Regions from separate parts of the Oleiphilus sp. HI0066 genome, predicted to be linked through region 2. Evidence: predicted binding sites of a transcription regulator. Region 2 holds the regulator's gene; each other region holds the start of a gene.
The links. The regulator sigma-54, encoded in region 2, starts transcription at its own class of promoters, with help from an activator protein. The targets are predictions, from matches to a motif close to TGGCACNNNNNTTGCTNT.
Positions count from the first base shown of each region.

Region 1 (7,309 bases), on a different contig from region 2:
TGACATTTATTTTGACTCGGCAAGTTTGAGGTATTCTTCGTGTTGTGAGTCTACCACGGCGTTCAGGTGGTCTAAATCACCATCGTTTAAAATAATGTCGTGAGCACGCTCTTGTTTCATTTTTCTAGGCATTTGAGCAGCAATGATTTTCCCTATATCTTCTTCTGAAGCGTTATCTCGCGTGGCTGCACGGATTTTTTGATCTGCCTCGGTGGCGTCAATTAATAATGTTCGCGTGCAGAGCTGGCTTTGTTTTGTTTCGAATAACAAAGGCGAGACTAGAATTGCGTAAGCTGATTCTGCTTGGCTAAGCTGTCGAATAATCTCAGATCGAATAAGTGGATGTAAAAGAGTTTCGAGCCAGCGCTTCGCATTGCTGTCAGAAAAGATAATTTCACGTAAGCGTGCTCGATTTAACGCACCTTTTTGCTCGCCGTCTGAATGTAGAACATCCGTTCCAAATTGCTTAGCGATCATGCCTAGTGCACTAGAACCAGGCTCGACAACTTCACGTGCGACAACATCCGCATCAACTACGGTTACACCAAGTGTTTCAAATCGATCACTGGCAGCGCTTTTCCCCGAGCCGATACCGCCCGTTAATCCAACGATTAGCATAAGGTGTTTGGTCTCTTTCTTATTAAGATCTGGCTAGCCAAGCCAAATGGTTTTAATTTGTTCGCCCCACATAAGCGCAATCCAGCCAGCAGCTGCCAGGTATGGGCCAAATGGCATGGGTTTATTTTTCTCGCGACCGACAATCGCCATTGCAAGTATTCCGTAAGCGGCTCCTACAAAAGAGGATAATATAATGATAATCGGAAGCATTTCCCAGCCGAGCCACGCTCCCAAAGCTGCCAGTAGTTTAAAGTCTCCATATCCCATTCCTTCCTTACCTGTAGCAAGCTTGAACAACCAATACAAGGACCAAAGAGATAAATAACCCGCAACCGCACCCCAGAAGGCGCTGTCGAAGTTAGTCACTAATCCAAAACTGTTGACAATCAAGCCTAACCACATAAGAGGTAGGGTAATGTTGTCTGGCAAAAGTTGGGTGTCAGCATCAATCATCGTGAGAGCTATGAGTGCCCAGGTAAAGAGAAGCAAAGCAAAGCTCTCGTAGCTTGCGCCAAAACTGTATGCAATGGCAAAGCACATAAAACAGCTTGTTAACTCGATAAGAGGGTAGCGAATACTAATCTTTGTTGAGCAATTACTGCATTTGCCGCGTAAAAATAGCCAACTCAGTACCGGGATGTTTTCCCAAGGCTTAATCGCATGGCCGCAGTTAGGGCAGGTGGAATTAGGTTTTGATAAGGTGATTTTGTCTTCTTCGGGCGCTTCCTGCTCGAGAAATTCAGACGCTTGCTGACGCCATTCCTGATGCAGGATTTTGGGTAAGCGGTGGATAACGACATTTAAAAAGCTGCCGACCAAAAGCCCTAGAACAACATAGCTCGTGTATAAAAGGGCGCTGTTGTTGTTCAGTGTTGATATGAGTGTATTAATTTCTTGCATGGATCTTCTTTCTTTTGACCATAAAAAAGGCAAAGCCGAAACTTTGCCTTATTGTATTAAACGTAAATACCGTATTTAACCTACTACCGCGCCCATCTGGAATATTGGGAGGTACATGCCGATAATCAGGCCGCCAACTAATACGCCAAGTACTGACATAATCAACGGTTCCATCAAGGTGGTCATGTTATCAACTAGGTTGTCGACCTCTTCTTCAAAGTGTTCAGCAACCTTATCTAGCATCGTATCAAGGGCACCTGATTCTTCGCCAATTGATACCATCTGCACTGCCATAACAGGGAAAACGCCCGTTTGTTTCATCGAGAACTGTAATTGCGTGCCAGAAGCCACCTCGTCTCGGATTGTATTTACGGCATTACGATATACGACGTTGCCAGTAGCTCCTGCGACAGAATCAAGAGCGTCAACTAATGGAACGCCCGCAGCGAAAGTAGTTGATAGTACACGTGAAAAACGAGCGACTGAGGATTTATCAATTATATTCCCAACAATCGGAAGTTTTAAGATAGTTCGATCTACTCCATCTCTAAATTTTTCACTTTTAAGTTTGGCTTGATTAAACACGAAAACAGTGCCCACGATCGCAATAAGTACAATTAACCACCAAGACTGTAGCCATTTTGATACTGCAATAATCATTTGTGTGAAAGCGGGAAGTTCAGCGCCGAAGCCGGCAAACATGCTCTCAAACTGGGGCACTACTTTAAGGAGCAGTATTGCGGTTACCACCATCGCGACAACCAACACCGAGATAGGATAGGTCATCGCTTTCTTTACTTTCTTTTTCAGCGTCTCAGTTTTTTCCATGTAAGTCGCAACGCGGTCTAGCATGGTTTCGAGCGCGCCAGATTTTTCACCTGAGTCGACAAGGTTTACAAACAAATCATCAAAATGTTGAGGGTGCTTCTTCAGTGCACCAGCAAAGTTATTACCAGCAGCTACGTCGTTCTTTATTTCTAGAACGAGATCTCTAAGTGTCGGATTCTCAAGGCCGTCCGCTACAATGTCGAACGATTGGATGAGCGGTACACCAGCTTTCATCATCGTAGCAAGTTGGCGAACGAATATGGCGATATCGAAGGGGGTTATTTTCTTCTTTTTTGTTCCTCCGCCAAATGAGAATGCTGGCTTCTTAACCTTGGCTGCGTTGATTCCTTGTTTGCGCAGCTGCGCTTTAACGAGGGCTGCAGTCTCCGCAGTCATAGCGCCCTTAATCTTATTGCCTTTGCGGTCTGTACCTTCCCATTCAAAATTAATGGGTTTTTTTGCCGTGGTTGCCATGCTTATTCCTTCGTTACTCGCTGTACTTCTTCGAGACTGGTTACACCTTCAATTGCTTTTAATAGCGCTGACTTACGGAGGTCGTTAAAACCTTCCTCTTCTGCGGCTTTGGCAATGGTTAGGGAGTCTGCTTCAGACATAATTAACTGCGAAATCTTAGGGGTGATTTTCACAACTTCGTAAATGCCTACTCTTCCTTTATAGCCGTTATTACACTTATCGCAGCCTTTAGGTTGGTAGATTGTGATGCCTTCATCAATTTGCGCTTCAGTAAAGCCTTCTTCAAGTAGTGTTTCGCGAGGCACGTCCAATGGCTCTTTGCAATTGCTACATAAGCGTCGTGCTAATCGTTGAGCGATGATCAAGGATACAGATGTTGCGATGTTAAACGCTGGTACGCCCATATTTAACATACGGGTCAGAGTTTCTGGTGCGCTGTTGGTGTGTAGCGTCGACATAACCATGTGGCCGGTCTGTGCCGCTTTAATCGCGATAGAGGCTGTTTCAAGGTCACGAATCTCACCAACCATTACGATGTCCGGGTCCTGACGTAAGAATGAGCGTAAGGCTTCAGAGAAGTTAAGGCCTACTTTGGCGTTTACGTTAACTTGGTTAATGCCTTCAAGGTTAATCTCTACAGGATCTTCCGCCGTTGAGATGTTTCTCTCTGGTGTATTCAGAATATTAAGACCGGTGTATAGCGAAACTGTTTTACCTGATCCCGTAGGGCCGGTTACAAGAATCATCCCCTGTGGTTGGTGCAAGGCTTCCATGTACATGTCTTTTTGCACGTCTTCGTAACCAAGGGCGTCGATACCCATTTTCGCAGAGCTAGGATCAAGAATACGGAGTACGATTTTTTCACCCCAAAGAGTTGGGAGTGTATTGACACGGAAGTCGATTGCCTTGGTTTTGCTCAACTTCATTTTAATGCGACCATCTTGCGGGACACGCCTCTCAGAAATGTCCATTTGCGACATTACTTTTAAACGCGCCGCAATTTTGGGTGCAAGCTTGATGGAGGGGCGAGATACTTCGTGCAAGATGCCATCTGTACGATAGCGCACTCGGTATGATTTTTCGTAAGGTTCAAAGTGAAGGTCGGACGAGCCTTTTTTGATCGCATCAAGCAGCATTTTATTTACATACTTAACGATAGGGGCGTCGTCTGTATCTGCGGATGTGTTATCTTCTTCCTGCTCTTGACTTTCGTCTAAATCAATATCGAGATCTTCGTCATCAAGATCGCCCATTGAATCGTCTTGTGATTCAAGGTAGCTGTCGATAGCAGAGGATAGTTTGTCGTCTTCGACTAGTACTGAATCAACACTCATCCCCGTGTGGAATTTAATCTCATCGACAGCGTTTACATTTGTTGGATCTGAAACGGCTATAAATAGTCTATTGCCGCGCACATATAAGGGGAGTGCGCGATGTTTGCGAATAAGTTTCTCGTCTACAAGCTTTTCTGGAAACGATTCTTTTAGAAATGCTCCAAGGTCTAGAACTGGAACACCAAATTCCTCTGCAGCCGAAAACGCAATGGCTTTAGCATTTGCTAAGTTCTCTGAAACGAGATGCGTGATTAGAGGAATGTTGTTTTCGATCGCATGCGTTTGTGCATTTAACGCGGTGTCTTCATCAATAATTTGATCAAGAACGAATTTGCGGGCGAGTCCAGTTAAGTTTGTTGGGGCATTGCTTGCCATAGTGTTCTCTTACTTATAGGTGTTCTAATTCAATAAGCAGAATTAAATGCGCGTATTTATTATTAGCTTACGTGCGTTAATTCATCTGCTATTTAAAAATTGTAGAGCAAGTTTCGGTTTTTAAAAGAGATTCTACCTAGTAAGGGGCAATATGTGGCGTTAAAGCTAGTTTAGGTGTTCGGTAGTCTGTGACTTCAGTTTGATGTGGAGAGTTAAATCTGAATCTTCTAGTGTCGCGGCTGTGTAAGAAGTGACAAATTGCGTCACTTATTGCTATCGCAAGTCGTTCGTTATAGATTATTTACTCTTATAGTTGTTTCTCTTAAAACTCCATAAGTCATTGCTTTTAAATAAAAATAAAATATTTTCTTGCGCTTGGCATGGGTGCTGCTAACGTTAGTATTAGACGCGCTTGATGACTGCTTTGAGAACTTTTTTGCAGTTTGAAAGGAAAGGTCTCAAAGCAGTCAATAACGCCCAAGCGGCTTAGAAAAAAATTATTATTCGCTCATAGAGCAATTGGAGATTGATAATGAACAAAGCAATGCAAACAGTACAGAAAGGTTTTACGCTTATTGAATTGATGATCGTTGTTGCGATTATCGGTATTTTGGCAGCAGTAGCGATTCCTGCATACCAGGATTACACCATTAAATCTGAAACAACTGCAGCATTAGCAGAGTTGTCGGCACTTAAGACACAGTTTGAAGTCGCAGTTAACAGTGGTGATACTCCATCATTAACGGCAACTGACGCAGGCTTTATCGGTCAAACAGCGAACGGCGGAACATATTGCGGCCTAGCTCTAACGGGTACTACTGCGATTACTTGTACTCTTGACGGTTCGACTGCTGTTACTGGCGCAACGCTTACTTTAAACCGCGATGCGGCGACTGGTCTATGGTCTTGCGCAACAGGTGGTAATATCAACTCTGTTGCATTCCCAGAGAAATACAAGCCAGGTTCTTGCAGCTAATAGATGACTGGTATGAGAAAGAGGGCTACGCCCTCTTTTTTTATGTCTGCCACTTATGACGATCAATAAGAAAGAGAGCGTTTAGGATGATGAAATCTCAACGTATTTTGTTAATTGTCATTACGGTTTTTCTGTTTTTTGCTTTCTTTCCATTAGCACCAAGCTTTACCTATAGCTTTTTTGAACGACAGCGTTTACTTGAAGCTATAGTTCTTGTGTTTGCTACTTTTTTCCTCGTTTTCTCTTTAATCTCCGGTCGCAACAAGGCCAACGATTTTGTTTGTAGATTTAAATTGCCTTTACTTGGGGGGCTGGTCTTTATCAGTTTTGGCTTGGTCTCGGCAATGCTCTCTATCGAGCCCGTGAATTCGTTTTTGTACGTATTGCACTTTTTTCTCTTATTTGGCTTGGCGATATTTGTCGCGATCAATAGTTCGACTACCTTTGTTAAACAGGTGTTTGTAGCGCTCGTTGTTACGCATAGCTCGCTGATCTGCTATGCGCTGTTGTACTTATTTTTTGCTGCTAGCGATGGCGGTAAGATCGTTCCATCGGTTGTTTATTTTGGTTTCGATAATATTCGCTTCTTTAATCAGGTTCAGGTGTTTGTACTGCCGGCTTTATTATTTTTCTCATGGAGTGAGCGTTTCGGACGGCTTGCTTTGCTAATGCTATTCGGCAATTTGCTATTGATGTACTTGGGCGGCGGATTAGGGATTAGTTTGGTGTGGGCGCTTACCCTATTGTTTATCGCATTTTTTGATAAGCGCATGGCGGTAAAAGGGTTGTTGGTGTCTGTAGCTGCTTACGCTTTAATGTGCGTTCTTTTGTATATGTCGAGTTTTGATGAGTCGGCAAAACAATTAATTACAGTAAACGATGGTGGTCGCATACCTCTATGGTTGGCGACTATCGATCAGCTTAGTTTGATGCACTTACTTGTTGGTATCGGGCCGGGTTTATTCGAAGCACCGGTTAAATTGATAATGCTCAGCCACCCGCATAATTCAATTTTGGAATTGTTAGTTGAATGGGGCGGAGTTGCTACAGTTGCGATGATTGGCATAGTGCTTTGGACCTTGTCGTTGTATCGAGGACGATTGAAGGCGAATAGAGCGGTTGAGCTGATTGATATTGCCTTTATGTCTTTTTTAGGCGCTTTGATGCTTTCATTGGTTTCTGGTGTGATCGTTATGCCAATGGCTCAGTGCCTGTTATTTGTATTTTGGGGTTTGTTTCTCGGGCTTTATTTAGGGTCTATTTCCCGTCAAAGTGACTTGCGAATTATGTCATTAAAAACCTCGACTCAAGGTTCGTCCCGAAGTACGATTTTAACGACTATGCTAGCCATCACGCTTTTGTTTATCGTTGTTGCATATGTGATATTGATCGGCATAAGCTATTCGCTAATGGATCCTTTTGCTCCGGCCATGCAAGGCCCACGTTTTTGGCTTAATGGCGAACGATATTTGGACCTCATAACAATAAAGAACTTTTTAATTGGTAAGTGATATGGATATAAAAAAGGTCAAAGGTTTTACTTTAATTGAACTAATGATCGTTGTTGCGATAATTGGTATTTTGGCTTCTGTCGCTATTCCGGCTTATCAGGATTATGTTTCAAAGTCACAGTTAACTAGTGCATTTTCAGAATTAGCATCGCTAAAAATCACCTATGAGGTTGCTGTTAATGAGGGAGAAACTCCATCGTTAACGCCCGGTTCCGGAGGGTATGTTGGTATGACCTCAGCAAGTAGTGAGTATTGTACGCTAACTCTGCTTACGTCCAATGGTGGTATTAGCT
Region 1 is NZ_LWFH01001700.1:163-7,471, reverse strand. Features, by position in the region: gene yacG (DNA gyrase inhibitor YacG) at 1-6, opposite strand, end outside; gene coaE (dephospho-CoA kinase) at 7-618, opposite strand; gene A3738_RS26565 (A24 family peptidase) at 652-1,518, opposite strand; gene A3738_RS26560 (type II secretion system F family protein) at 1,594-2,820, opposite strand; gene pilB (type IV-A pilus assembly ATPase PilB) at 2,823-4,529, opposite strand; gene A3738_RS26550 (pilin) at 5,062-5,505, shown strand; gene A3738_RS26545 (hypothetical protein) at 5,850-7,016, shown strand; gene A3738_RS26540 (pilin) at 7,018-7,309, shown strand, end outside.
Region 1: the regulator sigma-54 is predicted to act here: its motif matches at 4,906-4,923, upstream of A3738_RS26550 (pilin).

Region 2 (7,309 bases):
ACTGCTTTCAAAATGACCGGTGCATTCCACGAATTTGGCTGCTGCTCGGGCATGCAGTCCAAGATCATTGATAATTTCGACAGTTTCGCGAAGCATTCGATTCCCTTTGAAGTCTCAGTGTTTTCTTAGAATTTATTTTATTGGGTTTTCATTGGAGCGGATAGTTCTTTGTGGCGAATCAACACGCTTTTGTGAGATTGCTTAAAGTATGCTCCGATTTTTTCGCATAAATAAACGCTACGATGCTGGCCGCCTGTGCAGCCAATGGCAATTGTCATATAGCTGCGGTTATTTGAGGCGAATTGATCAATCCACTTGTCGAGGAAAGTAATAATTGAAGACTCCATTTCCTCGACTTCTGAATGTGAACTTAAGAAATCTTCAACAGGTTTGTCGAGCCCCGTGAATACGCGTAGAGATGGGTCCCAGTACGGATTAGGGAGGCATCGAACGTCAAAAACATAATCTGCATCGCTAGGCACGCCGTGTTTGAATCCAAACGATTGGAATAGTAGGGCCATTTCTTGTGTAGCTCTGCCTGCTACTCGTAGTTTGATATGGTCACGCAATTCATACAAAGACATGTCGCTTGTATTTATATTGAGGTCAGCCTGCCTGGAAATGGGTTCTAATAAAACGCTCTCTTTGTTGATGGCTTCGCTTAAGGAAATGTCGGGAGAGCTTAAAGGGTGTTTTCTTCGTGTCGCATGAAAGCGCTTTATGAGTGTTTCGCTATCCGCGTCAAGAAAGATAATGTCTGTTTCGATATTCTGATTTTGAAAGGCTTGATAAAAAGCAGGGAAGTTTTCTATGCCGCTTTGTAGGTTGCGGGCATCAATGCTCACGGCAACTTTTGCCAAGCGCTCATCTGTTTGTCTTGCTGATTGTGAGCCAAGCTCTAAGAGCAAACCGACAGGTAGGTTGTCGATGCAGTAATAGCCTAAGTCTTCTAAAACATGGAGGGCAGTACTCTTACCTGAGCCCGATCGGCCACTAATAATTACGAGTTTCATGGTGCCTCCACAGTAAGGCAGTTAGCTTTCAGTCATTAACGTATAAAGCTCAGAATCAGATGATGCAGCACGTAGTTTATTGCAAAAAGAAGAGTCATTAAATCTTTCCGCTATTTGGCTAAGTAACTCTAAATGTTCGCTGCTTGCTTCTTTAGGAACGATCAGAACAAACAGTAGATTAACTGGTTGGTTGTCGATTGCGTCAAACGCGATATCTTGTTCAAGTGTAAATAATGCGCCTATGACTTTTGAGCATCTCAACATTCTGCTGTGAGGGATGGCAATTCCTTGTCCGATTCCAGTGCTACCTAATTTCTCACGGGCAATTAGATTTTCGAATAAATCTTCTTCAGACAGCTCGGGGATTTCTTGTGAAATTGCAGCTGCGATATGCTCTAGTGTTTTTTTCTTGCTAGTGCCCGGGAAACTGACGCGAGTCAGTCCCGGAACAAGAATAGAGCTAATAGTAATTGAACCTTCGTTCATTTTTCTTCCAATACTACGAGTAGCTACACGGCCCCATGCGAGCGCGCAACTTGTTTTTCTTTGTGTTTCAGTATCTGTCGATCAAGCTTGTCTATAAGCTTATCGATAGATGTATACATATCTTCGTCTTCTGCAGTACCGTGAATGTCTGCGCCGCTAATGTGAAGTGTGGCTTCCGCAATTTGTCTTAGCTTTTCCACTGAAAGGGTGACCTGCACATTTGTTATACCGTCCACGTGACGCTCAAGCTTCTCTAGCTTGTCAGTAACGTAGTTTTTCATTGAATCTGTTAGTTCAACGTGGTGACCGGTGATGTTTACTTGCATAAATGTCTCCTTGTTGGTTTTTTGCGGAAGAAATTTCCGCGGATGCTTCTAACAAGTCTTGCGAATATACAGCTTCTTACATTAAACGCTTCCTTTCGTTAGAAGGCGGGATTGACATCGCTTCGCGGTACTTTGCAATAGTACGGCGAGCAACGTTAATGCCTTGATCTTTGAGTAGGTCTGCAATTTTGCTGTCGCTAAGAGGTTTCTTAGGATTTTCAGCAGCAATTAATTTTTTAATGATAGCGCGTATTGCCGTCGATGAGCATTCGCCGCCAGAAGTCGTCCCAACATGGCTTGAGAAGAAGTACTTCAGCTCAAAGATGCCACGCGGTGTGTGCATATACTTTTGCGTTGTTACGCGAGAAATTGTGGATTCATGCATATCAACTGCTTGGGCTATATCATGGAGAATAAGCGGTTTCATTGCTTCTTCACCATAGTCTAAAAAGCCTTGTTGATGTGCAACAATTTTGCTTGCAACTTTGAGCAAAGTCTCGTTTCTGCTTTGGAGGCTTTTTATAAACCACTTAGCTTCTTGAAGTTGGTCCTTCATGAAGTTGTTGTCGTTGCTATTATCTGCACGTTTTATAAAGCCAGCGTAGCTGTTGTTTACGCGAATCTTAGGTGCGATTTCTGGATTGAGCTCTACTTTCCAGCGCCCATTTACCTTTTTCACCACGACGTCGGGAACAACGTATTCTGGTTCCGCTTGAATCACTGACTCGCCTGGGCGAGGGTTTAGCGATTGGATCAAGCGAAGAACTTCTTTCAAATCGTCTTCTTTAAGACGACTTCTTCTGATGAGCTGTGCGTAATCGCGACTACCCAGCAGATTGATATAGTGGCTGACGACAAGCTTGGCTTGCGGTAGCCACTCAGTGTCGGGATCTAGTTGACGTAACTGAAGCATTAGACATTCTTGAAGGTCTTTTGCGCCCACGCCTGCTGGGTCAAAATGTTGAACACGCTTCAGAACTGCGTGAACTTCTTCTAGTTCGACTGGATCTTCATCTTCTTCGTTAAATAGACCTTGATGAATATCTTCAATGGTATTTTGTAGATAGCCTTCCATGTCAATCGCATCAATAATTGTTTCTGCAATTAAACGATCGCGGTCAGAAAATGGTGTTAGATTAAGTTGCCATAGCAGGTGATCATTCAGAGACTCGCTAATTGAATTTCTGCTTTCGAAATCGCTGTCGTTCTCATCTGGCATTGTGCCAGAGCTTGCTGGGCCACTTGTTTGGTAGATGTCTTCCCATGCAGTATCGACAGGTAAATCGGTTGGTATCGAATCGCTAAATTCATCGCGTTCGCTTTCGTGAAGATCTCGTGATGGCTCGACTTCTGAATTTGATACTTCGCTAGATTGTTCATTTTTTGAATTTTGCTCTGACTCGCTATTTGGCGTCTCAGGACTGTCTTCAATCATTTCTAGCATTGGGTTTGATTCCAATGCTTCTTGGATTTCCGCCTGAAGATCTAGAGTCGATAGCTGAAGCAGTTTAATAGCCTGCTGCAGCTGGGGCGTCATTGTAAGACTTTGCCCCATTTTGAGTTGTAGGGATGCCTTCATTACCATCAGTCGGTCATCCTAACTTTTTCAGTGTTTTTGTCATTGTCGAACGAATTCTCTATGTGCTTGTCCAGCACGTAATGTCATATCTTCTATTTTAAGAACTTCCGAGAAGAATTTGAACGAGTTTTTGATGAACTTAGTTAAACCTTTTTTCACTGGTAATTGCACAGGGAATTTGGTTTTAAATTGTAAATTCATCGCCAAGGTAAACCTCGCGCACCTTTTTGTTCTCTAATACTTGCTCAGACGAGCCTGATGCAATGATGTGTCCATTGCCAACAATATAGGCTTGTTCGCAAATGTCTAAGGTCTCTCTCACGTTGTGGTCGGTGATAAGTACGCCAATATCTCGGTCGCGAACTTGTCGCACTATTTGCTTGATGTCGCTTACTGAAATTGGATCAACCCCTGCAAAAGGTTCATCTAGTAGAATGAAATCTGGCTCCATTGCGAGAGCTCTCGCAATCTCGACGCGACGGCGCTCGCCCCCGGATAAAGCCATACCTTGGCTGTCGCGAATATGTTCTATATGAAATTCTTTTAGTAATTGATCGGCTTTTTCGCGTTGTTCGGCCTTGCTTAATTCTTTTCTCGTTTGCAGAACGCTCAGAATATTTTCATATACAGTAAGTTTTCGAAATATTGATGCTTCTTGTGGTAAGTAACCAATACCGGCTTTTGCGCGCCCATGCATTGGCATGTTGCTAATGTCTCTGTCATCAATGAGGATTTGGCCCTTATCCTTGGATACTAGGCCAACGATCATGTAAAAGCAGGTAGTCTTACCCGCGCCGTTCGGACCAAGCAAGCCAACAATTTGTCCTGTTTTGATTTCAAGCGATACGTCGATAACAACTTGTCGTTTTTTGTAGGCTTTAGCAAGATGCTTAGCTTGAAGTGTCTTCATTAGGATTCGCTTGGTCTAGATTGTCGTTGGTTTGTGAATCGGAGTTTTCACTTGAAGGCTCAGATGCTTGAGGGAAGTACTGAATCTTCACTCGTTTGCCACTATCTTGATCCCCTTTGGCGCGAATTGCTTTGTCCATGATGTCGTATTCAATGCGATTTCCGGAAAACGAATTGGTGTCCTGGGCGAGTGTGGCGTTGCCGTTAAAAATCAAAACAGCATCTTTTGCTTTATACGTGATTTGTTCAGCTTGGCCGCTGGTGTTTTGAATATTGCTACTGGCGTCTGTTTGCTTGAATGTCGCGGGTGTACCATTCGCAATGATTTGTGTTACGGCGCGTTCACGAGCAAAAACACTGATGTTATCTGCGGTGAGTGTTGTCGAACCCTGGCGAATGATAACGTTGCCGCGATAGGTCGAAAAACCCTGTGAATCATCGATCACGGCACTGTCGGATTCAATTTCAATAGGTTGGGTTCGATCTACGTCAATGCTGTGAGCATTGTGCGTGGCAGTGAGTAAAAATAAAGTGACTAGAGCTAGGCTATTAATTCGCCAAGTCATAAATACCTCTAACGCGTTGAGAGAGTTCGATTTTTCGATCGTTGAGCGATGCTTCTAATCCGATAGATTTAAGCGTGCTTTTATCCTGAGTAATACTAACTTCGCGATCAGTAGATATAAAGTCATTGCGTGTATCGATATTCAGGTCTTGGGTAAGGATTGTTGTGATTTGTCCTTCTGAGCTAGTACGAGAAAGCTTGACCCGATCCTCTAGATATAGGTTTCCAGTATCGGCGTTAAATTGCCCTGATTCTGCGTTAAGTCTTAATTTGTCGCCTTGCTCATTGGTATACCAAATGGTTGGAGATTCTGTCGTAATCAGGGCATCATCTTTAAAGTAGAGAGACTTATCTGCTTTGACTTCTAGTTCTAGTTCGCCTGATTCTCCGAATTCCCGTAGGTAGGTATTGTTAGCGAAAGCAAAAGGTTTCTTTTCATTGCTGAATAGTTCTGGCGTCTCAGTTTGTGTAATGTCGCTGGTGTAGAACAGGCTTACCCCGACCAGTAAGATGACCGCCAATAATGAGAATTTTGATCGTTTAAAGGTTTTGCTCATATCACTTTTTTAAAAATGATTGATGAATGTCGTCGAGTAAACCTTGCGCTGATAGTATGAAGTCGCATGCCTCTCTTACGGCGCCATGGCCTCCGCTTGTTTGTGTGCACATGTCTGCATGTTCTTTCACAAAGCTATGCGCGTTCGGGACGGTGATGCCAAGGCCGCAGTGCTTGATGGCAGATAGGTCAGGCAAATCATCTCCCATATAGGCGCATTGCTCCCAGTCGAGTCCCAATTCTTGGCGAATATCATCAAGTGCAATCTTTTTGTCTTCGCGTCCTTGAACTAAATGCTTGATACCTAAGTCTCTTGCTCTGCGGGCGACAAGAGGCGAGTTCCTGCCCGTAATAATGGCAACTTCAATACCGTTTTGTTGGAGGAGCTTAATGCCGTGGCCGTCGAGTGTGCAAAACGCTTTTAGCTCGTCGCCTTGAGCAGAAAAAACAATTTTTCCGTCGCTTAATACGCCATCAACGTCGAGACCTAAAAGTTTGATCTTGTTTGCAGCATTTTTCGCTGCTTCGTTTATTGAATGGTTCATACGACACCCGCTTTCAAAAGGTCGTGCATATGGATCACGCCAACTAGTTTGTTCTCTTCATCAGATACCAAAAGCCCTGTGATCTTGTATTCTTCCATGACTTGCAATGCTTCGGCGGCGAGCGCCTTAGACTGAATCGTTTTGCAGTTCTTGGTCATTACTTTTGAGATCTCTGTGTTGTGAAGATCTAGCTTGTCATCAAAGGCGCGTCGAAGGTCGCCGTCTGTGAAGAGGCCTTGAATCTCGTTAGCATCATTCACAATCGCTGTGAGGCCAAAGCCTTTATCCGATATTTCAAATAGCCCTTCGGTCAGGGGTGTAGCAGGGCTGACTTCTGGAATTCTGTCACCTGTGTGCATCAGTTGCTCCACAGTCAATAGCAACTTACGCCCAAGGCTTCCGCCTGGATGAGAGAAGGCAAAGTCTTCTTCTGAAAAGCCTCTAGCTTCAAGAAGTGCAACAGCAAGCGCGTCACCAAGGGCTAGCGTCACGGTTGTACTTGATGTTGGGGCAAGTCCCAGGGGGCAAGCTTCTTTGCTGATGCTTATATCTAATGAAACATCACTAGCTGTCGCGAGTGCGGAGCTTTGCTTGCCTGTCATGCTGATGAGTGGCGCGCCCATGCGTTTGATTAGAGGAAGAATAGTTACCACTTCTTCCGTCTGGCCCGAGTTAGAAATGGCAAGCACAACATCTTGTTTGGTGATCATGCCTAGATCGCCATGGCTTGCTTCACCGGGGTGAACGAAAAATGCAGGTGTGCCTGTGCTTGCTAAAGTGGCTGCAATTTTGTTGGCGATATGACCTGATTTGCCCATGCCTGTCACAACAATTCGGCCAGAGCACTGAAGCATTAACTCACAAGCTTTTTCGAATGAGCTATCGATTCGTTCGAGCAAAGCGTTTACTGCATCGCGCTCGATTTCAATTGTACGTTTTCCAGAGTCTATATAATTCATGCAATTGTGCTGGCTGAATCCTGATAAAGAACGAATAGGTAGATAATATAGCTGCTTAGCATCACTGTGCCGGCAAGTTTTCCAATTTTCTCTCGTTTAAAGAGGTGGTTGATAAAACATACAAGAGCAAGGCCGAAAGTGAGCGTGAACATGAATCCATAGTCGCGAATCAAGTTTGCTTGCTCGATAAATGGCGGTGCAATCAGTGCTGGGATGGCTAGCACTGCGAGTAGGTTAAATAAGTTAGAGCCGATGATATTGCCAAGAGCAAGGTCATGGTGACCCTTCAATGCGCTAGCAATCGATGCCGCTAATTCGGGCAAGCTTGTACCTATCGCGACAATGGTTAAACCGATGATCAAATCGCTAAT
Region 2 is NZ_LWFH01001211.1:16,855-24,163, forward strand. Features, by position in the region: gene A3738_RS16650 (HPr family phosphocarrier protein) at 1-96, opposite strand, end outside; gene rapZ (RNase adapter RapZ) at 138-1,013, opposite strand; gene ptsN (PTS IIA-like nitrogen regulatory protein PtsN) at 1,035-1,499, opposite strand; gene hpf (ribosome hibernation-promoting factor, HPF/YfiA family) at 1,523-1,825, opposite strand; gene A3738_RS16670 (RNA polymerase factor sigma-54) at 1,902-3,404, opposite strand; gene lptB (LPS export ABC transporter ATP-binding protein) at 3,589-4,314, opposite strand; gene lptA (lipopolysaccharide transport periplasmic protein LptA) at 4,295-4,879, opposite strand; gene lptC (LPS export ABC transporter periplasmic protein LptC) at 4,863-5,435, opposite strand; gene A3738_RS16690 (HAD family hydrolase) at 5,437-5,979, opposite strand; gene A3738_RS16695 (KpsF/GutQ family sugar-phosphate isomerase) at 5,976-6,938, opposite strand; gene A3738_RS16700 (calcium/sodium antiporter) at 6,935-7,309, opposite strand, start outside.

Region 3 (7,309 bases), on a different contig from region 2:
CCGCAGACGTTTGCGGCGGGACTATTTCACGACTTCCTGCTTGCCGCGCAATGAATGGCAGTTTCAGCATCAAACAAATCTCTAAACAGATTTACGGTAAAGCAAATCCCACACACCGTGCCCTAAACGCTCTCCACGTTTTTCAAACTTAGTAGTAGGTCGGTAGTCAGGCTTGGGAGAATACGAGCCGGTCTCTGCACAATTACTGTAATCAGGTGCTGCATCCATAACCTCAGCCATATGTTCTGCATAAGGCTCCCAGTCTGTTGCCATATGAAACACTCCACCCTCGGAAAGCTTAGTGGCAACCAAAGCAGCAAATTCTGGCTGAACAATACGACGTTTGTGGTGACGTTTTTTATGCCAAGGGTCTGGGAAATATAACTGTAAACGCACCAAGCTGTTGTTAGGCACTTTGTTCTTAAGCAACTCAACCGCATCGCAACACAACAGACGTAAGTTTGTGAGCCCTTCGTCTCCCGCCTGAGCGAGTAAGGCACCAACTCCGGGTCGATGGACTTCAACGCCGACGAAATTCGTATTTGGGTCAGCTTTCGCCATTTCAAATAATGAACTGCCCATACCGAAACCAATCTCGAACACAACCGGGTTTGTATTGCCAAATATCTCTTCGAAATTTAGTTCTTGTTCAGGATCTAGGCCAAAGGCTTCCCAATATGAATCCCACCCTCGGGTCTGCCCAGCGGTCATTCTCCCGCTTCGCACTACGAAACTGCGTATAACTCGCTGCATTGGGTTGTCTTGATCTGTCACTGAAAGTCCTTAATTTTGAATCTATTACACGGGGGAGGATTTTAGATTTAGCGTGATTTCTTAGCAAGTTAGTCACGGATTCTTATAAAAGACCCACTTCGTGCACATTTAAAGCGTGATCGAGAACACAAGGCCATAACGATTTAACGATCTGTTACATATTTGGTGATGTTTTGCACGGATAGGTTAAAAATTGATCGTATACTTAGCAGCACAGATTCACGAAGAAGCGATCGTGGTTCTGTCTTCCTTGAAGAAACCCCTATTAAGGAGTCACAATGTGACTCCTCTTTTTTTGCCTTTTAAAAAGTATCAAACCTTGGATAGCACAGATCTGAACCGCAAGGCTTGAGACAAATGCCCCTGACTAATCACCGCCTGCCCAGAACAATCCGCCAAGGTTCTCGCGAGACGCATCATTCTATGCGCGGCTCTGTTCGACAAAGCCAATTTATCAATTGTTACGATTAACCAATCTTGTTGGACTTCACTTAAGGCACATATTCGCGATAAGTCTTCACCATGTAACTCGCTATTCAAACATCCTTGGCGGCGCATTTGTATCTCACGTGCCTGCTCAACACGTGCTCGCACCTGTGCACTCGATTCAGCTTTTTCCTTAGCGCCAAGAGAAACCCGTGCCGACTGAAAAGGCACCTCAACATACATATCAATTCGATCTAATAAAGGGCCCGATAATTTTCGGCGATACTGTTCGATTTGTTGCGGCGTATCAGTACAAGCAATCGTTGGATGCCCTAAATAGCCACACGGGCATGGATTCATGGCAGCAATAAATTGAAAATTCGCAGGTAAGGTAATTTGATGCTGTGCGCGCGCGATCGAAATCGCATTCGACTCTAAAGGCTCTCGTAGCATCTCAAGACTATGCCTCGAGAACTCTGGCAGCTCATCCAAAAATAAAACACCCTGATGCGCTAAAGACACTTCACCGGGTTTAGGTTTAGCGCCACCTCCTACAAGAGAAACTGCCGAACACGAATGATGAGGTGAACGAAATGGTGGTGTAAACCAATCCCCCTCATCTCTCGGAGTATTGGTTAAGCTATATAAAGCGGCTACGTCGCGTGCTTGTTTGATATTAAGTTGAGGCAATATGCCGCTGATACGCGAAGCAAGCATACTTTTGCCTGTTCCTGGCGGACCAAATAACAATAAGTTATGCCCTCCCGCTGCAGCTATCTCTAGCGCTTTACGCGCAGAATACTGACCAAGAACATCCGACAGATCATCTATTTGAGCATCTAGGTCTTGATCAGAAGTTTCTGCAGTATATCGGCATGTCGTTGCACGCTCAGGATCGCGAAGATATTCCACCAACTGCCGAAGGTCTTCTATGCCATAGATCGATTTTGCACCTAATAAGTGAGCATAACGGAGATCATCCTTCGCAACAAACACACGGTGGCTAGACTCGAGGCTTTCAATCAAAGAAGGTAAGACACCCGTGACGGGACTGCACTCTCCAGTTAATGCTAACTCGGCAATAAACTCGCAAGCGCTAATATCAACTCCATTCAATTGCCCACTTGCCGCCAAGATCCCAACAGCAATAGCTAAATCGAAACGGCCGCCCTCTTTCGGTATGTCTGCAGGCGCTAAATTAACGGTCACGCGGCGCATCGGGAACTCAAAACCACTATTTATAAGTGCGCAGCGCACACGTTCACGGCTTTCTTTTACGGCCGCCTCGGGTAAACCAACAACGGTAAATGAAGGCAGACCATTGGATAGATGCGTTTCAACACGCACGGAAGGGGATTCAACGCCGAACAATGCCCGCGTTTTCACAATAGACAAACTCATTACGCATCCTTGCTCAAATATTGCACAACCATGGTGCAAGTTTCACTTTGCCATCCTTAGCAAAGCTTTTTGACCAAACGAGTGTTACTCGTCGATTTTACTTTGTAAGTCCTGTACAGACTTTTCTAACTGTTCAAGCATTTCTCTCGTGCGCTCTAGCACTGCTTGTTGTGCATCGAACTCTTCACGAGATACTAGATCCAACTTATTGATAACACTAGAAATAACAATCTTCAGATTGTTTGAAATCTCGTCCTGTGCAGCTTTACCAAATTCAGGAAAAACTTGATTAACCTGATCTTGAATCACTCCGAATAATTGCTGAGGGTTCAACATAGTCTCTTACCAACTGTCTAAAACTGGCGCCAAGTCTACCATTGCCCTCCATCGAATCACAGTTGAAGAATACGCACCAAAATAAAGCACCAAAACAGTGCGTAGCACACATACTCGCCCTTCTTAAGCGCACTTTTCAAAAACAAAACATCAAAAAATATTCATAAGCGACTGATTATTATGAACTTTTAATCATTGGCACACAGACTGCTTTATCAGTTCACTACGATGCAGCAGAAGACTCGCTGCCCAGTCGAGACAGAAATAATAATGAAATAGGCGGCATAATAAGGAGACATATATGAAACTCGTAACTGCCATTATCAAGCCTTTCAAGCTGGACGATGTGCGAGAAGCATTATCTGAAATTGGCGTGCAAGGTATTACGGTAACTGAAGTAAAAGGCTTCGGTCGTCAGAAAGGTCACACAGAACTATACCGCGGTGCGGAATACGTTGTGGACTTCCTTCCAAAAGTAAAAATCGAAGTAGCTATTGGCTCTGATTTACTTGATCAAGTAATCGAAGCAATCTCTAAAGCTGCAAACACAGGAAAAATCGGTGACGGTAAGATCTTCGTTTCTGCTCTTGAGCAAGCGATTCGTATCCGTACCGGCGAAACCGGCACTGACGCTGTATAACCATTTTATAAATCATAAGAGCCTAGGTACGGAGGGCTATCATGGAACAGTTATCCAATAACATATTTGAACTTCAATATGCGATGGACACCTTTTATTTCTTGGTGTGCGGCGCATTAGTAATGTGGATGGCGGCAGGTTTCGCCATGCTTGAAGCAGGTCTTGTTCGCGCTAAGAACACGACTGAAATTTTGACTAAAAACGTCGCGTTGTTCGCGATCGCTTGTACTATGTACTTAGTATGCGGTTACGAAATCATGTACGGCGGCGGCTACTTCTTAAGTGCTACTGACAGCGTTGCTTCTATGGACGAAGCTGCAATCGCTGGCGTACTTGCTTCTGCAACTGAAGCTGGTTTCGGCGACATGGGTGAGTACTCAGGCGCGTCTGACTTCTTCTTCCAGGTAGTATTCGTTGCAACTGCAATGTCTATCGTATCTGGTGCGGTTGCAGAGCGTATGAAGCTTTGGGCTTTCCTAGTTTTTGCGGTAATCATGACTGGTTTCATCTATCCAATGGAAGGTTCTTGGACTTGGAACGGCGACGCAGTATTCGGCTTGTATGAGCTTAGCTACAGCGACTACGCAGGTTCTGGTATCGTTCACATGGCTGGTGCAGCAGCTGCACTTGCTGGTGTTATCCTTCTTGGTGCTCGTAAAGGTAAGTACGGTCCTAACGGTGAAGTTAACGCTATCCCAGGCGCTAACCTTCCACTAGCGACTCTTGGTACTTTCATCCTTTGGATGGGCTGGTTCGGTTTCAACGGTGGTTCTACTTTGAAGCTTGGCGGTATCGCTGTAGCAAACGAAGTTGCTAGCGTATTCTTGAACACAAACGCTGCTGCAGCGGGTGGTTTGATTGCTGCTCTTATCGTTGCACGCATCTTGTTCGGTAAGGCAGACCTTACAATGGCATTGAACGGCGCACTAGCTGGTCTTGTTGCTATCACTGCTGAGCCTGCAGATCCATCTCCACTACTTGCTACTGTAATCGGTGCAATCGGTGGTGTGATCGTCGTATTCTCAATCGTTACTCTTGATAAGCTTAAGCTTGACGATCCAGTCGGCGCGATCTCTGTACACGGTGTTGTTGGTCTTTGGGGTATCTTCGCGGTTCTACTTTCAGACGCAGACGCTACGTTCATGGGTCAGCTAGTAGGTGCGGTAACAATCTTTGCATGGGTATTCGTAACAAGCTTGATCGCTTGGGGCGTAATCAAAGCGGTTATCGGTCTACGAGTTTCTGAAGAAGAAGAGTACGAAGGTGTGGATCTTTCAGAATGTGGTATGGAAGCATACCCAGAGTTCACTAAAGACTAATCAACTAGTCCTTAGTAAGATCTAAGAAGAAGGGCGCTCATTGAGCGCCCTTTTTTGTTGTCTATCGAATTGTTTGTTTAACCCTACGCATAAAAAGTTATTGTTTAGCATTCTATGTTTAGGAATAGACAGAAGCGATCATCCTCCCGTTCGTCATTCCGGACAGCGAAGCGTGACAAGGTGAATTGCGCAACGCGCAAGAGAGGGTGCCCTGGGGTATCCGGAATCTGGTTTGTGAATGCACAGAAATAGACATTAGCGGATGTTGAACTGCTGATGTCCGGTCGATCCTTGATGCGTACTTCTACAAAGAAGCGGACATTTCGCGGCGCGAAAACTTTTCGATTTATATACAGAAGCGGACGTCAGACAGGCAAGTTTTTAACTGGGATTTATTTCGAGTTTATATAGTAAGCAGACATGAACGCCTACAATAACGGGCCGCAGTGTAGGCGCGAAGCACCGAAACGTAGGTCCGAGCTAGCTTGCTGGCGGGCGTCGATTGTATTGTTAAATGCCGTAGTCACGTTCCACCTTCGATATACGAGTTTTGAACGATGCATACCATTTCTCATGACCAAGCCGTTGGGCTTCTTGGTGCCCTGCATTTTTCTTCCACCGCTTAATGGATTCAAGATCAGACCAATAAGATACGGTAATTCCAACATCCTCTCGCGCTGACTCTACACCTAAAAAGCCTGGTTGCTTTGACGCAAGCTCAACCATTCGATCTGCCATTTGGCCATAACCGTTATCACCTTCTGTACGGTGAGAAGTGAAAATTACTGCGTAGTAAGGTGGTGCCGGTGTATTGGCAATGAGAGACATCTAAACTCCTTTGAGCATTTAACGCCGCTATAAAGGGCAGGCAATGCGCAGCATTGACTGTCCAGCCCAACTTGTTGGGCGATCTTTGATAGCCTGGTTATGTGTGATGTTGCTGTTAATCATAAAACGCCAACCATGCTAACGTAATTAATGGGATTAATAGGGGAACCAAGCCGTACATTACAAAATCAGAATATGCCCTGGAGCTGAGATACTGAAACCCTTTTTGTATTGAGCGAACTGTAAAAATGGTTAAGCCTATAAATCGATATCGATGCCATTGCTTTCATTATCTCTTTTGTTTTTTAGTGCTCTGGCTGTCTCACCTAAAACATCGAATCCGTTTGGGTCACTACCTTTATACCCCTGACTTTTTCGTTTCCTGCTTTCATCATTTGGTAAAGGCCACATAAATACCGTTATAGAAAAACCGATGAAGGGGATCAAAATAAATGGGAAGTAAATTTCCTCAACTGCGAAGTACATTAGCAGCCCAAAACTTAATAAAGACAATGCGATAAGCTTCGCTTTCATATCAGCACCTTAGTGAACATAGCCGTGGAATCTTAGTTTCGAGGCCTGTTGGTTTGCAAAGTATGCAACCTCAAATCATCGCGCCTTGCTTGGTAGGCAAGGCCATCCTTAAGTTTTCTATCCTAAGATGAAACGACCTCGTTTTGAAAGTCTGTCTTGCGACGCACTGATTTTTTTGACGTTCAGGACAGGTCAGCTATCCGCAAGAAGGTAACGTTTTAGTTATTGCTCCATTAACGACTCCTAATGTCTACTTGCGAATGAAAAACAAATGTCCGCTTTTCATTCTTAGTACGTACTAACGCCGCCATATGGGGCATTGCTTATGGAGTGGAGCTTTGGGGTAAAGTGGCGCAGCCACCCCAAAGCGCAGCGGAGTAAACAATGCCCCTATGATGGCCTTGTTAGAATATTAATTGCAGAGTAATGACTCTATATCACTGATTAGCAAGCTAGATTGAAGATTACCATCACCACCCACTTTAATATTCATATTTGCAGCTGAAATATTTAACCCTGTCGTAGAACTAATGACAGAATCAAGAAGGAAGTTTTCCATGCCGTCTGTAGTATCGTAAGTAAACTCTAGAGTATTGGAGTCGCTGGTTAAGGTGTATTTACCACTAGTGGAAGAATACGTTACAGTGCCCTCGTGAAGACTAGAGTTTATTTGGCCGGATGCCGTAGATAAAGAATAGCAATTTTCGCCTGTGCCACTTGCTTCACCTTGATAGTCATAAGCAGTTACAGCGCCTGATTCAGCAATATACAAGTAAGCTTCATCGCCTGTTCGAGAGGTATCATAGACCCCAGAAACAGCAACTATGTTTTCATCTGGTGTACCTGAAGAAGTTAAGGGATCTGAAGAATCAGATGACCCTGAGCTCCCACAACCAGAGATAAAACCCACTACAACTAACGATAAAGTTACTTTTTTCATATTCACAAATACTCCTTTAGTTTGATTGTGATTTTCCTAAAATTCTAACGCCCCGCTAAACGGCGAACGAAACGCAGTGTAGTGAGTCCAGTGGAGGTCGCGCTTTTTGCG
Region 3 is NZ_LWFH01001411.1:546-7,854, reverse strand. Features, by position in the region: gene A3738_RS21370 (lysophospholipid acyltransferase family protein) at 1-70, opposite strand, end outside; gene trmB (tRNA (guanosine(46)-N7)-methyltransferase TrmB) at 82-774, opposite strand; gene A3738_RS21360 (YifB family Mg chelatase-like AAA ATPase) at 1,087-2,601, opposite strand; gene A3738_RS21355 (accessory factor UbiK family protein) at 2,686-2,937, opposite strand; gene glnK (P-II family nitrogen regulator) at 3,239-3,577, shown strand; gene A3738_RS21345 (ammonium transporter) at 3,619-4,896, shown strand; gene A3738_RS21340 (antibiotic biosynthesis monooxygenase) at 5,407-5,724, opposite strand; gene A3738_RS21335 (hypothetical protein) at 5,983-6,258, opposite strand; gene A3738_RS21330 (hypothetical protein) at 6,671-7,198, opposite strand.
Region 3: the regulator sigma-54 is predicted to act here: its motif matches at 3,134-3,151, upstream of glnK (P-II family nitrogen regulator).